DNA from 2 places in the Paenibacillus sp. OK076 genome. Region 1 is predicted to be linked to the other one. Evidence: riboswitches for the same ligand, from Rfam matches in the RefSeq annotation. Region 1 holds a riboswitch; the other holds the start of a gene.

Region 1 (7,285 bases):
CGGGATCAATTCGAACCCCGGTTCCCGATTTTTTTTCCAATCTCATACCAAGGGGCTCAAGCCATTGTTCAATCATCTGCAACTCCCGATGTACGGTACGAGTGCTTACTTTGACCGCAACAGCTATATCGCCAGCAGTTACCTCATGCGGATGCTCCAGCAGGAACTCCACGATTTCACGCTGTCTCCTTGTAATATTACTCATCAGGAGTCGGATTTGAGGCGCTCCACCAGTGCCTCATATTCAGGACTCTTCAGGAAGTTATCGATGGAAATATGCTCTGCATTTGGAGCCACGGATTTGGCCCGGTCAGTCAATGTTTTCTGTGTGATGACGATGTCGGCATCTTGTGGAATCTCACTGATCGCCGTATTGGTTACAGCAACATCCACACCGGCTGCCTTCATTTTCTTGCGCAGAATGGAGGCCCCCATGGCACTCGAACCCATCCCTGCATCACAGGAGAATACAATTTTATTGATATCCGTTTTTACTGCCGAAGAAGCAATATCGGCTGCACGGTCAGCTTCCCGATTGTCTTTATCAACAGTGAGGTTGCCTGTTTTGCCCTGATTTTTCATATCCTTCATGCGGTTGGACGCACTGTCCAGATCTTCGTCGTCCTTCTGTTTACCTGTTTTGAGCAGTATAGATGCTACGAGGAACGAGATGATTGCAGCTACGGCTACCCCTGCAAACATGCCAAGATATCCACCCTTAGGTGTTAACAACGAGTATGCAATGATGCTTCCCGGTGACGGTGCTGACACCAAACCAGCTCCAGTCAGCATGAAGGTCAATGTACCCGCTACACCACCAGCCATTGCAGCCAGAATCAGTATCGGTCTCATCAGAATGTAAGGGAAATAAATCTCGTGAATCCCGCCAAAGAAATGGATGATTACAGCACCTGGAGCGGAAGATTTGGCTGATCCGCGACCGAAGAAGCAGTATGCCAGCAAAATGCCGAGTCCAGGTCCTGGATTGGATTCAAGCATGAATAATACGGATTGACCCAGTTCTCTTGCTTGATCCGTACCAATTGGCGTCAAAATCCCATGGTTGATCGCATTGTTCAGGAATAATACTTTTCCTGGCTCAATGATCAAATTGACCAGCGGGAGAAGTCCAGCATTCATCAAAGCTTCTACCCCGGCCGATAACACCTTGCTAATTGCTTCAACAAAAGGCCCGATGCCTTTAAGGGCTAGAAGGGCCAAAATCCCACCAATAATACCAGCGGAGAAGTTGTTAACCAGCATCTCAAACCCTGATTTGATTTTGCCATCAACAGCCTTGTCAAATTTTTTAATGACCCAGGCTCCCAATGGTCCGGCTATCATGGCTCCAAGGAACATTGGAATGTCACTGCCGACAATAACCCCGATGGTCATAATTGCACCGACTACACCACCACGTTGGCCGTGTACCATGGTACCGCCTGTGTAACCGATAAGCAAAGGCAGCAAATATTTGATCATTGGATCAACCAGCAATGCAAAATCTGCGTTAGGGAACCATCCTTTTGGAATGAACAATGCCGTAATTAGACCCCAGGCGATAAATGCACCCATGTTTGGCATAACCATACCACTCAGGAAACGTCCAAACTTCTGAACGCCGACCCGTATTCCTCCGCTTTTCTCGGACTTTGCGTCCACTGAACTCATACTGAAAACCTCCTCAACATATTAAACCTTAATTCCACTGAATTTTGACAACGATGATCCAGACGAACAAAGGTACAAATCTGCAATAAATCTTAATTTACAACCATATCGTAAATGAAAACGGTATCTTCTACAACGAAATGAAAACCTACTTCCGTCATGAACGTTGATGACAAGATTTAAATTTAAAGGATTTTCTAACGTTTGACCTTGTATATGGAATGGAACCTGTTATTCCCTTTCATGTATCATACCCACGAATTAGCCCATTTTAATGACAAATAAAATGGTAAATATATTCTATTTAAACGAGCCATTTCTATTTAATTTAGAAATGATATTGGATCACATTAGAGTGATAAACATTCCATCCCATTCATCATTTAACAACGGCAAAAAAGCGCAATCACCTCACCCTCTCCCAGGTGAAGCCATTGCGCCCAAGTATTCTCCGAATAAGCAGTATCACCATCCGGATCTATAAACAATCATTTCATTTTTTTCACGCTAAACGGACTTTTACATCAAGCTATAGCTCTCGATCCAACCGGTGAATTATACCTTCATATTACTCCGTATGTTTACGATACGCATCCGCATTCATCAATGTGGATAGTGCTGCTGTCAGGTCGCCCTCAACACGAATCTCGATCATCCAGCCTTCCTCATAAGGAGAGTTGTTAACCAGCTCCGGGGAATCCTGCAATGCATCATTCACAGCAATAATCGTTCCACTGACAGGAGAAAACAAATCTGAAACGGTTTTGACGGATTCAATCGTTCCAATACTGTCTTCCGCTTTTACATCCGATTCCAGGTCAGGCAATTCTACAAACACAATGTCACCCAGCTGATGCTGCGCGAACTCGGTAATGCCAATACGTACGGTATCCTCCCCAACGGTCTGCACCCATTCGTGCTCTTCACTGTACAGGAAATCACTTTTCAATTCGCTCATCGATATCCGCCTCGCTTTTCATTAATGAGTGCATGCGTTTCTTTGACCTTAACCTTTTTCCCAGAACATAGCGTATGATATTTTCGATTCAAATGTCAAGATACCTCACAATTTATTTGATTTTCTTCCTTATATACCTGTAACTCAAATGGGCCCTCCCTACATATAATGGTGAATATTAGAAAAGTAAGCGCGATCTTTATAAATAGACGAACATTAAGAAATAAAATAAAAATATCATTCGGTTTTTTTATTCATTTCTATGATATCGTTCTTGACATCAATAGACGATTCAGGCTTTAATGAGAGTAGTCAATGTGTTTAATTGGTCTATGCAATACCCGCGGATGAATGTAAAGGGAGAGATTACCCTTGACACCCGAATCAGGGTGTACATGCGGTAACGCCGAAGGAGTAAACCACCGACAAGCGGAGGTGAATCTCTCAGGCAAAAGGACTTTTACGGGACGCAACTCTGGAGAGCATCTATTCGCCCTGTGCGGGCGTTATGATCACCCAAGGGGAAACCTGCTGCATCAGGCGGCGGGGTAACTCTCAGGTACCAAGGACAGAGCCTAAGAATACAGCGTGCTTCTGGCATGCCGGTTCTTTGGCCTGTCCTTTTCCTTTTTCCCAAAAAAACGAAAACAGGTTATAGAGCGGCGCTGCCTATAGCGTCCTTGCCTTACTTTTATAATAAAATGTGATGCCAGATTCATTGATCCACGGTTATACACTCGGCCGGTTGACGGCCCATGACGAGGTGATTGGATGTCCGATTTGCTTAGAACCCCACTCTTTCCACTCTATCAGCAATATGAAGGCGTACGATGCATTGATTTTGGCGGTTGGGAGCTCCCGGTACAATTCAGTGGAATTCAGAAAGAGCATGAAGCGGTGCGAGAACGTGCCGGATTATTTGATGTATCCCACATGGGCGAATTCACCGTCCAAGGTGAACACGCGGAAGCTTTTTTACAGCACATGACCACCAATGATGTAACAACACTCGTTCCCGGTCAGGTCCAATACACGTTAATGTGTTATCCGGATGGCGGCGTGGTCGATGATCTGCTGATCTATAAACTGAAAGACCAGCATTATATGCTGGTCGTTAACGCCTCCAACATCGACAAGGACTGGGCTTGGCTGCAACAGCACATGACGCCAGGCGTAACGATGACCAATGATTCGGATCAAACGGCGCTGCTTGCTCTGCAAGGTCCGCTGGCAGTGGATATTCTCAGAACGGTGACAGACACCGATGTGTCATCGATTGAGCCTTTCCGCTTTGTGGCAAATGCGAAGGTATGTGGCGTTACATTGCTGTTATCCCGCACCGGATACACGGGTGAAGATGGCTTTGAGCTATACGTTCCTGCAGAACAAGCCGCTGAGGTCTGGAACGGATTGATGCAAGCCGGAGAAGGTCACGGACTCGTTCCGACTGGACTAGGAGCTCGGGATACGCTGCGCTTTGAAGCCAAGCTTCCTCTGTATGGACAGGAATTGTCTGCAACCATCTCACCGCTGGAGGCTGGCGTTGGCATGTTTGTGAAGCTAAATGCAGGCCCGTTTATCGGACATGAAGCCTTGTTGCAGCAAAAAAATGATGGGCCTGCCCGCAAGCTGGTCGGCATCGAAGTACTGGAGCGCGGCATCCCTCGCCCTCATTATCCCATTTACGCCGAAGGCGTGCAGATTGGTGAAGTGACCACAGGCACCCAGTCGCCTACGTTGAAACGTAATCTGGGGCTGGCCTTGATTGACAGCAAATATGCTGCATTGGGTACCCCGCTGGAGATTGAGATTCGTGGCAAGAAACTAAAAGCCGAGGTCGTGAAGACCCCTTTTCATAAACGGACACGTGAATCAAAGACACCTACTCAAGGAGCTGATCAAGCATGAGCAAGCATCGCTACATTCCCATGACCGAGCAGGATCAGAGTGCCATGTTGGCAACCATCGGTGTGGAAACGATTGAGGATCTGTTCCATGACATTCCACAGGAGATTCGCTATCAGGGTGAACTGCCCGTTTCCTCCAAACTGGATGAATATGCACTGACACGTCATATGTCGAAGCAGGCGGGAGCCAATGCCAACTTCGAGACACACGCCAGCTTCCTGGGCGCAGGCATTTACGATCACCACGTTCCCTCTGTCATTAATCATGTCATCTCCCGTTCCGAGTTCTACACTGCCTATACACCCTATCAACCCGAGATCAGCCAAGGAGAATTGCAGGCGATTTTCGAGTTTCAATCTTACATTTGTGAGTTAACAGGCATGGCCGTAGCCAATGCCAGCATGTACGATGGTGCAACTGCATTTGCGGAAGCAGGCAATCTGGCCGCAGCAGCAACCCGCCGCAAACAGCTGATTGTGTCACGTACCGTGCACCCTGAGTCCCGTCAGGTATTGCAAGCTTACGCACACGGCCTCAATCTGGAGATTGTTGAGATTGGATATCAAAATGGAGTAACAGACTGGGATGCCCTGCAAGCCGCCGTTTCCGATGACACCGCAGCCGTCATGATCCAGAGCCCGAACTTCTTCGGCGCCGTGGAAAATGTAAAACAGGCCGCAGACCTTGCGCATGCGCACAAGAGCCTGCTCGTGGTCAGCGCCAACCCGCTATCGCTGGGTCTGCTGGAAGCCCCAGGCAAGCTGGGTGCTGACATCGTTGTTGGCGATGCACAGCCCCTTGGTATCGCCGCTTCACTCGGCGGCCCAACATGCGGATACTTCGCCGTATCCCAGGCTCATATGCGTCGGATTCCTGGCCGAATTGTAGGCCAGACAACGGACCGCAACGGCAAGCGTGGTTTTGTACTCACGCTGCAAGCACGGGAACAGCATATCCGCCGGGAAAAGGCGACGTCCAACATCTGTTCCAACCAGGCGTTACTCGCGCTGAGCGCCTCTGTCTATATGTCTATTATGGGTAAACAAGGCATGATCGACGTCGCTGATCTGAATTTGCAAAAGAGCCATTATGCCCTTAACACGCTTACCGCAATTCCAGGCGTCTCTCTTACATTTACCGCCCCTACATTCAATGAGTTTGTGATCCAACTGCCTCAAGGAACAAACGTGGAACCACTGCAACTGAAATTGCTCGATGCAGGTTTCATTGGCGGGTATGAACTTGGACGTGATTATCCAGAGCTCGCCGGACATATGCTGATTGCGGTTACGGAACGACGCAGTAAGGAAGAGATCGATGAATTCGCACGTGTATTGGAGGGATCGCTGTGACTCAGGAAACGACAACAAAGACAACGACAACATCGGCACAAGGACAATCTGAAACGGTAACCTCTATCTCCACTTCGGGCCAACCTGAAACTATCACAACAGTCACTAATCAGACTGCCTCTCCAGCACCGGAGCAATCGTTGATTTTCGAACTCAGCAGTCCGGGTCGGGTCGCTTATTCCTTGCCTGAATGCGACGTTCCCCGTCAAGCTGTGGATTCCCTGATTCCCCGGGAATTGCTCCGGTCTGAAGCAGCAGCATTGCCTGAGGTTTTTGAAGTTGACGTCATTCGCCACTACACTGCCCTGTCTCGTCGTAATTTCGGGGTAGATAACGGATTCTATCCACTGGGTTCTTGTACGATGAAATATAATCCGAAGATTAATGAGGATGTGGCCCGTTACAACGGGTTCGCCAAAATTCACCCCTATCAGCACGAATCCAGCATTCAAGGTGCACTTGAGCTGCTCTACACGTTGCAAAATGACCTTGCCGGACTAACCGGTATGGACGCCGTTACGCTGCAACCTGCCGCTGGTGCACATGGCGAATGGACCGGGCTCATGATGATCCGCGCCTACCACGAAGGCCGTGGTGAACAGCGTACAAAAGTTATCGTACCGGACTCTTCTCACGGGACCAACCCGGCAAGTGCAACCGTAGCAGGTTTCGAAACGGTAACGATCCCTTCCCGCGCAGACGGGCTGGTGGATCTGGACGCACTTCGCGCAGCTGTTGGTTCGGACACCGCAGCGCTCATGCTGACTAACCCGAACACACTCGGCCTTTTTGAAAAAGACATTCAGGAGATTGCCTCCATTGTGCACCAGGCAGGTGGCCTGCTGTACTACGATGGAGCCAACTCCAATGCCATTATGGGCATCACTCGGCCTGGCGATATGGGCTTCGATGTGGTGCATCTGAATTTGCACAAAACAATGAGTACTCCGCACGGCGGAGGTGGACCTGGTGCCGGCCCGGTTGGCGTGAAGAGCCGCTTGATTCCATTTCTGCCGAAACCGATGGTCATCAAAAATGATGAGGGTATATATGCATTGGATCGTGAAGGTGATCAATCCATTGGCCGGGTCAAAGCGTACTATGGTAACTTCGGTATTCTGGTCCGCGCCTATGCCTACATTCGTACTTATGGACCTGAAGGCTTACGTCGGGTATCTGAATGTGCGGTGCTCAATGCCAACTACATGATGGCTCGTCTCGCACCTTACTACGAGATTCCGTATCCAGGCGTATGCAAACATGAATTTGTTATGTCTGGCCGGGGGTTGAAGCAGTACGGTGTACGTACACTGGATGTTGCCAAACGATTGCTTGATTTTGGGTATCACCCGCCAACCGTGTACTTCCCACTGAACGTGGAGGAGTGCATCATGAT
Region 2 (7,285 bases), on a different contig from region 1:
CTTTTTGCTCATGGCTTCTTCACACGATACCCGACACCGCGAACGGTCTGAATGATAGTCGGGTTCGCCGGATCACGCTCCAGCTTCTCACGCAGATGCCGAATATGTACCATTAATGTCTTGTCTCCGTCGAGGTAAGATTCGTTCCAAACGGCTTCGTAGATCTGTTCCTTGGTTCGAATCATGCCCATATGCCTGAGCAGGTAGGCGAAGATATGAAACTGTTTGCCTGATAAAATAATTTCTTCCCCCGTCTCCTCATTCACGATCCGGTGGTCCTTCTCGTAGATGGACAGGTGGTCCAGTTTCACCACGGTATCGGCGGAGATTGCCGTTCCTGCCTTTCGAAGCTGGACTTCAATCCGTGCGGCGAGTTCATCGGGATGGAATGGCTTGGTTACATAATCATCGGCAAAATCAAGCCCATGCAGCTTGTCGTCAATGGACGTTCTGGCCGAAAGCATGACAATGGGCACTTCTGGATGTTCCTTTTTGAGTCGCTGTCCTACCGTAAATCCATCCAGTCCCGGCAGCATGACATCCAGAATAACCAACGAACAGCCCCCGGCAGCTTCAGCCGCACCTTCACCACTTCCGAGCCACAGCACCTCATATCCACGCTCCTCCAAGTCGGCTCTGACCCAGGTGGCAATTTCCGTATCGTCTTCAATGTATAACAGTTTCGTTTTCATGCGTGTATTCGTTTCCTTTCTGCACCCTTTGGGTTAATTATATATTTGAAACATAATGAGATATCTTGTTTATATAAATTGTACAAATGTTGATTCCGCAATCATTGATGTCCTTTTATTTTAAATTATACCTTAATCATCCGCTTCGCATAATTCTGCATCGAATGCTTCGACTTGCTCACATAATACATGTGTATACGACGGGAGGAAATTCAACATGCTGCTGGAAGCCATCTATCATCAACCAAAACGGAACTGGGCCTATGCCTACGATAAGGATACCATTCGTCTGCGTCTGCGTGCCAAAAAGAATGATCTTACCGAGGTACATGCCCTGACTGGGGACAAATACGCCTGGGATCGCACCAAAGAGCTGGTTCCTTTAACCAAATATACATCCGACTCCATGTTCGACTATTATGAGGGGCAAGTAAAGCCTCCGTATCATCGACTGAAGTATTCCTTCCTGCTGAAAAGTGGCACAGAACAAATCTGGATGACCGAAACGGATTTCCAAGACCATGAACCCGACGACCCTGGTCACATGTTCCAGTTCCCATATATCCACCCTGGGGCTGTATTTACACCGCCTGCATGGGTTAAGGATGCAATTTTCTATCAGATCTTCCCTGAACGATTCGCAAATGGCAACCCCGACCTCAATCCGGAACATGTGGAACCGTGGGGAGGCAAGCCGACCCCGTTTAACTTCTTCGGCGGTGATCTCCAGGGCGTCATCGACCATCTGGATTACCTTGAAGAGTTGGGTATTAACGCCATTTATTTCACACCGATCTTCGAGGCAACGACCAATCACAAATACGATACCGAAGATTATCTGCGAGTAGATCGTCATTTTGGTGATGCAGATACGGTCAAACGGCTTGTTGAGCTGTGCCATGCACGCGGAATCCGGGTGCTGCTGGATGCGGTGTTTAATCATTCCGGGAAGACGTTCGCGCCGTTTGTTGATGTGCAGAAGAATGGGGAGAATTCCAAATACAAGGACTGGTTCCATGTGCATGAATTCCCGCTGGAGGTGAAGGATGGCATTCCTACGTATGAAACGTTTGGATTCGAAGCTCACATGCCGAAGCTGAACACGGAAAATCCGGAGGTGAAGGCGTATTTGCTGGAGGTGGCGGAATACTGGATTAAGGAAATGGGTACCGACGGCTGGCGGCTGGATGTCGCGGATGAAGTGGATAATGCGTTCTGGCGCGACTTCCGCCGTGTAGTGAAGGCTGCGAATCCGGATGCCTATATCTTGGGTGAGGTATGGAATGAGTCCTCCTCCTGGCTGCAAGGTGATCAGTTCGATGCCTCGATGAACTATCCATTTACGGAAGCCGTAAATCGTTTCTTTGTAAAAGATGCCATGCACGCCGAACAGTTTGCGAACTCGATCGGTCGACAACTGTCCCGCTATCCGCTGCAAGCCAGCGAAGTGGCATTCAACCTGCTGGACAGCCACGATACACCACGGCTGCTCACCTTATGTGAGGGCGACCAGCGGAAGATGAAACTGGCTGCGCTGTTCCAATTCACTTATATGGGTACTCCGTGCATCTATTACGGAGACGAGATTGGGCTGGACGGAGAGCATGATCCCGGTTGTCGGAAATGTATGGAGTGGGATGAGACGAAGCAGGACCGCGAGCTGTTCACCTTTTATCAAAAGCTGATTGCACTTCGTCATGCCCATCCTGCCCTGCGTGCAGAAGGCAGCATTCGATTCCTGCAGGCCCGTGAAGGCGGGAGCCAGCTTGTGATGGAACGACAGGATGATAATGAGCGTATTCTGATCCTGTTCAATCGTTCGGAAGAAACAGCGATCGTCGAGCTGGAGGCGGGCGCAGGGGAATGGACGGAGTTATTTGGCGAGAATTATCGCACAGCCAAGGAAGAAGGAATCCTGGTCGTTGAGTTGCCCGCATACGGATATGCTGTACTAAGTACAGATATCGCATAGCATCTTCATATTGTGGTGTCCTTGCCATTCCAACGCATTGAAAGCAACCCCGAATAAGCAAAAAAGCCGATACGCTTCTTCATCAGGAAGAATTCGTATCGGCTTTTATATTATGATGGGAACAGATCACCGTTCATGATCCAGGCTCCACGAGTTAAATTCAGTTCATGTTCGTTCATGGATGTTACGCCTTGGCTTCTGGTTTATTTTCAGCAGGGGACTCAGCTTCAACCTCAGGCTCAGCACGCTTCGCCTTCGGTTTAGCAAGCTTCTCCATCATTTTCCGTCCTGTCGGTGTTTGGGCAAGCCCACCTTGGGCCGTTTCACGGTGCCTGCTCGGCATCGCACTGCCCACTTCCAGCATGACATCAATGACTTCGTCAGAAGGAATTGCACTTCGTACCCCGGCCAGCGCCATGTCGGCTGCAGCCAAAGCGGTTACGGCACCCAGTCCGTTACGGACGATGCACGGAATTTCCACGAGGCCTGCCACTGGATCGCAGATGAGGCCTAATGTATTTTTTAACGCGAGGCCAACCGCATGAACCACTTGCTCCGGCGTCCCTCCTCGCAGCTCCACCATGGCTCCAGCGGCCATACCGATGGCAGAACCCACTTCAGCCTGACAGCCACCCTCGGCACCGGAGATAAATGAATTGTTGGCAATGACATAACCAATCGCTCCCGCACAGAACAGACCGTTGACCAGATGCTCGTCACTCCAGCCAAAACGCTCTTGGGAGCTGATAAACACACCCGGAATGATGCCGCAAGAACCGGCTGTCGGTGTCGCTACGATCCGGCCCATGGAGGCATTCACTTCCGATACACAAAGGGCATACGCCATGGCCAGTGCAGAGGCATCTCCAGAACAAGTCTCACCTTTACGAATGTACTCAGCCATTTTTTTGCCGTCTCCGCCAGTCAAACCGCTGCGTGATGTCGTATCTTCTGTCAGCCCTTTGTGTACAGCTTCCTTCATCACCTGATAGTAATCCGACATCTCCCGTACAACATCCGCTTCCGGGATATTCGTCTCCTGAACCTGCTCTTCGATCATCAGCTCGGCGATGGTTTTGGATTCTGCTGTACAGATGGTATTCAGTTCATGTAGATGTTTAAACCGCATCAGGCTCGACCCCTCTCTTTAAATCAATCACGCGAATGTCCAGCATATGATCCAGTGACCGCAGACGGTTCAACATCTCAGGATTCGGCACACCATCCATCTCCATCGCTGTTAATGCTTCACCATCCCGGGCTTTCCGATCCACTTGCATGTACCCGATGTTCACCCCGGACGAACTGATGGTGGAGGTTACGGAAGCGAGCACCCCTGCTTTGTCCGAATGGCGCAGTACAAGTGTGGGAAACTCTCCGCTGATCTGTACACGAAAATCATTCAATGCATGCACCGATACACTACCTCCGCCAATGGAAGCACCAATTAGTGAGCATTGACGGTCTCCATGCCACAGTTCAATCTTGACCGTATTTGGATGAGGAGCAGGCAGGCCGCTTGTAAAAAACTCTACCTCCATCCCCGCTTCCTCTGCATATTGTTCTGCATCCGGTATACGTGGATCATCCGTCACATAATCAAGCAGGCCACCGATCAACGCAAGATCCGTACCATGCCCCTGATACGTATCGGCGAACGAGCCGTACAGCGTTAATCGGGCGCGTTCAGGCGTGCATCCCAGCCACTGACGAGCAATTCGCCCCAATCTTGCCGCTCCAGCCGTATGTGAACTTGATGGACCTGTCATGGACGGACCAATAATTGAAAAAACGTCTTTAAAACGCATCGCAAACCCTCCATTTATAATCGTCATTTTCATCCAGACGTACACCCATAATGTTCCTTTATTACTGAATGATGACATGAGAAAAGGACAGAAGAAGGCCCTAGGCCCTCTCTCTGTCCTCGATACCTGAGAGTTTCATGATAAGAAGCGCGGCGAATCGATGCATCCCTGTATTCACAGGTGATGTCACCCTGCACACCGTGCTGCTTGACCATATACCCCTTGGGTGGCGCAGTTCGCGCACTCTCCAGAGTTGCGTCCAACGATGGTACATTTACCTGAGAGATTAACCGCTGCGCCGGGTGCGCAGCAGCTTGCTCCTTCGGTGCCCGACAGCTGCCATTTTACTCGACATGCCCAGGTCTCTCCCGCTCGCTATCATTCGCTGTATGGAACCATTCTGATCTTGTACCAGAACGATAATTGAAGTTTTTAATACTTTCTCATTAAGATTAATCGACAGGAAGATCAGTGTCAACAAACTTAACGATTTCTTTGTGAATATTTGCTTTTTTCCATTTTATACACAAGATAAACTGATGAACTGTAAACTTTCATCACATGAATGTGTTAATGCGTTTCATCTAGAAAGCGTATACATTTTTCATTTTCTATTAGCCAATATCTGTGTTTAATACTATTTATGTTATGTTCCACTGAACGGTTCGGGTATTCAGGCAACCATTATTCTGTACTGGAATTGCCTTATTTCTGCCTGTTACCCCACCATCGCCTTGGACTTCGCCGGTTCATCGTAATACCTGCTTCGGGAAGGAAACATGCTCGTCACCCACAATCCCAACGCAGCTAACAGCATGACCCCAGATACAACTGTATATACCATACGAAGTGACAACTGCTCTGCTATTACCCCTGCAATCAAAATGGAAGCCACCTGCAGCACACTTAACACCAGTCCAAGTACACTGCTCATTCGCCCCATCATATCCACAGGGATATTATTTTGATAAAAGGTAACCAGGCCCGTATCCGCCAGTGCCGAACAGAGACCGAGCAGAATAAAAGCAACCGCCGCCAGCTCAAACGAGAATGAACGGGCGAACAGGAAATAACCCAGCGCAACCAGAAGTACACCGCCACCCATCATGTGACGGATCGGCAAATGTTTGGCGAACAGCCAAACCAGCATGGAGCCTGCCAAATAACCAATCCCGGTGATACTCATTAATGCTCCGTACTGCGATTCAGGCAGGTTCATCACCTGACGGATAAATACCACTTCCTGGGCATCCAGCGACATGCCGACGACCAGAATAATCTGGAACAGAGCATATATACCGACCACGTAGCCCGACTTCCGGCTAAAGCTCAGTACAGCTCTCCAATCCTGGGCAACCATCCGAGGGGTCAGTCTGCTGCCTGTCCCTATATTCTGTTCTCCAATGCCCAGTTTGGGAAGAAACATTAGAATCAATGCAGAAGCAGCAAAGGAAGCCGCATTGGCATAAATGGCTGCCGAAGGAGATAAATATATCAGCATCACTCCTGCGACTGCCGGACCGGTAATAAATGCCCCTGAGCTGATCAGAGCTTGTAGGGAATTAAAGCGCTTGCGCCGTTCAGCAGGCACCAGCCGGGTAATATATACCTGAGAGGAAGGGACAAATATGGAGGAGGACATGCTGATCAGAAACATCACTGCGTACATCATCCATAGACTGGACATCAGTGGGAGCATCGCCACCAACAATGCCCGTAGCATATCAGCACCAATCATCAACTGCCTCTGATCATAACGATCAATCAGGCTGCCTGACCAAAACTTAGTACACACCGAAGCAATCGGCGAGATAATCCATAACCCTGCGACTGCCGCTGGAGACTGTGTCATATCCAAAACCATCAGGTTAATTGCCACAATATATATGAAATCACCCAGATTGGATATGCCCACTCCACTAAGCAGCAATCCGGCATGCTTCCAGCCACCAGACTGCCCATTTGATGCAACTCTTATTGCACGAATGTTCTTCATAGCGCTACCACCCACTAGAAATCAGAAATTATAAATCATAAATCATAGAAAATACTCTCATTCTGCAGATATGGTCTGCAAAATTTGCTGCATATAAGATGCATTCGCTCTTTCATCCATTCGTACCTGGATTCATTCTCCATCTGGAATGCGAAATAGCCAAACGTAAAGATCAGCATGAATCCTTCCATTAACCGAATATCACGCTTCGTTAGTGGTCCTGTCTGCTCCGTATAACCCGATAGGAAGACATCCCGTTCCTCCGGATTGAAAATAAGAGCTGCACCACCGGCATCAAACAGATAGTAGCCATAACCGTATAAACAAAAATCAATCATGGATATGCCTTGATCCGTCACTAACAGATTGCCGCGAGTAATATCCCCGTGAATTATTCCCCATGTCTCAGCATTATACGGATACGTATCGAGTTGCCCGTTAATGTTCTCAAACGTCTCGCGAATCAGATCGAAATCTTCAGGAGTAAAGATGCCACGTCTAACGCCTTCCTCCAATTGCTCCAGCATGACCAGATTCTCTTTGATCGAGCCATAGGCTGGTCTTACTTCCTTTTGCTTCAAGGTAGGGCTGTCGCTATCGGTATACTCCCCTGAGATGGTCGTCTTATCAGCATGCTGTTCACGGTCATTCACCTGCTGTCCGCTTTCAGACTCCCATGAACCAGCCCCCGGCTTGGGAGTTTCCTTCGGTCGTCGTCCATATTGATGCAATATCTGCAACTGTACACCCAAATCATGAATCTGCGCTGTTGTCAGACGTTCTCCCTGCTTGATATCCCTGCCCTCAATCCATTCCA

The links. A riboswitch is a leader RNA that binds a small molecule or an ion and turns the genes downstream of it on or off. The one in region 1 is predicted to bind glycine.
Region 2: linked by a shared signal. The riboswitch ahead of sdaAB (L-serine ammonia-lyase, iron-sulfur-dependent subunit beta) and the one ahead of gcvT (glycine cleavage system aminomethyltransferase GcvT) in region 1 are both predicted to bind glycine.

What each region holds. Positions count from the first base shown of each region.
Region 1 covers NZ_FOCH01000003.1:384,377-391,661, forward strand. Annotated here, with positions in the region: gene BMY78_RS24255 (BglG family transcription antiterminator) at 1-205, opposite strand, end outside; gene BMY78_RS24260 (PTS mannitol transporter subunit IIBC) at 205-1,671, opposite strand; gene gcvH (glycine cleavage system protein GcvH) at 2,240-2,629, opposite strand; glycine riboswitch at 2,977-3,099, shown strand; gene gcvT (glycine cleavage system aminomethyltransferase GcvT) at 3,401-4,537, shown strand; gene gcvPA (aminomethyl-transferring glycine dehydrogenase subunit GcvPA) at 4,534-5,889, shown strand; gene gcvPB (aminomethyl-transferring glycine dehydrogenase subunit GcvPB) at 5,982-7,285, shown strand, end outside.
Region 2 covers NZ_FOCH01000004.1:154,188-161,472, reverse strand. Annotated here, with positions in the region: gene BMY78_RS25560 (HAMP domain-containing sensor histidine kinase) at 1-12, opposite strand, end outside; gene BMY78_RS25555 (response regulator transcription factor) at 9-692, opposite strand; gene BMY78_RS25550 (alpha-glycosidase) at 910-2,664, shown strand; gene sdaAA (L-serine ammonia-lyase, iron-sulfur-dependent, subunit alpha) at 2,849-3,793, opposite strand; gene sdaAB (L-serine ammonia-lyase, iron-sulfur-dependent subunit beta) at 3,783-4,472, opposite strand; glycine riboswitch at 4,730-4,853, opposite strand; gene BMY78_RS25535 (MFS transporter) at 5,191-6,468, opposite strand; gene BMY78_RS25530 (phosphotransferase enzyme family protein) at 6,504-7,285, opposite strand, start outside.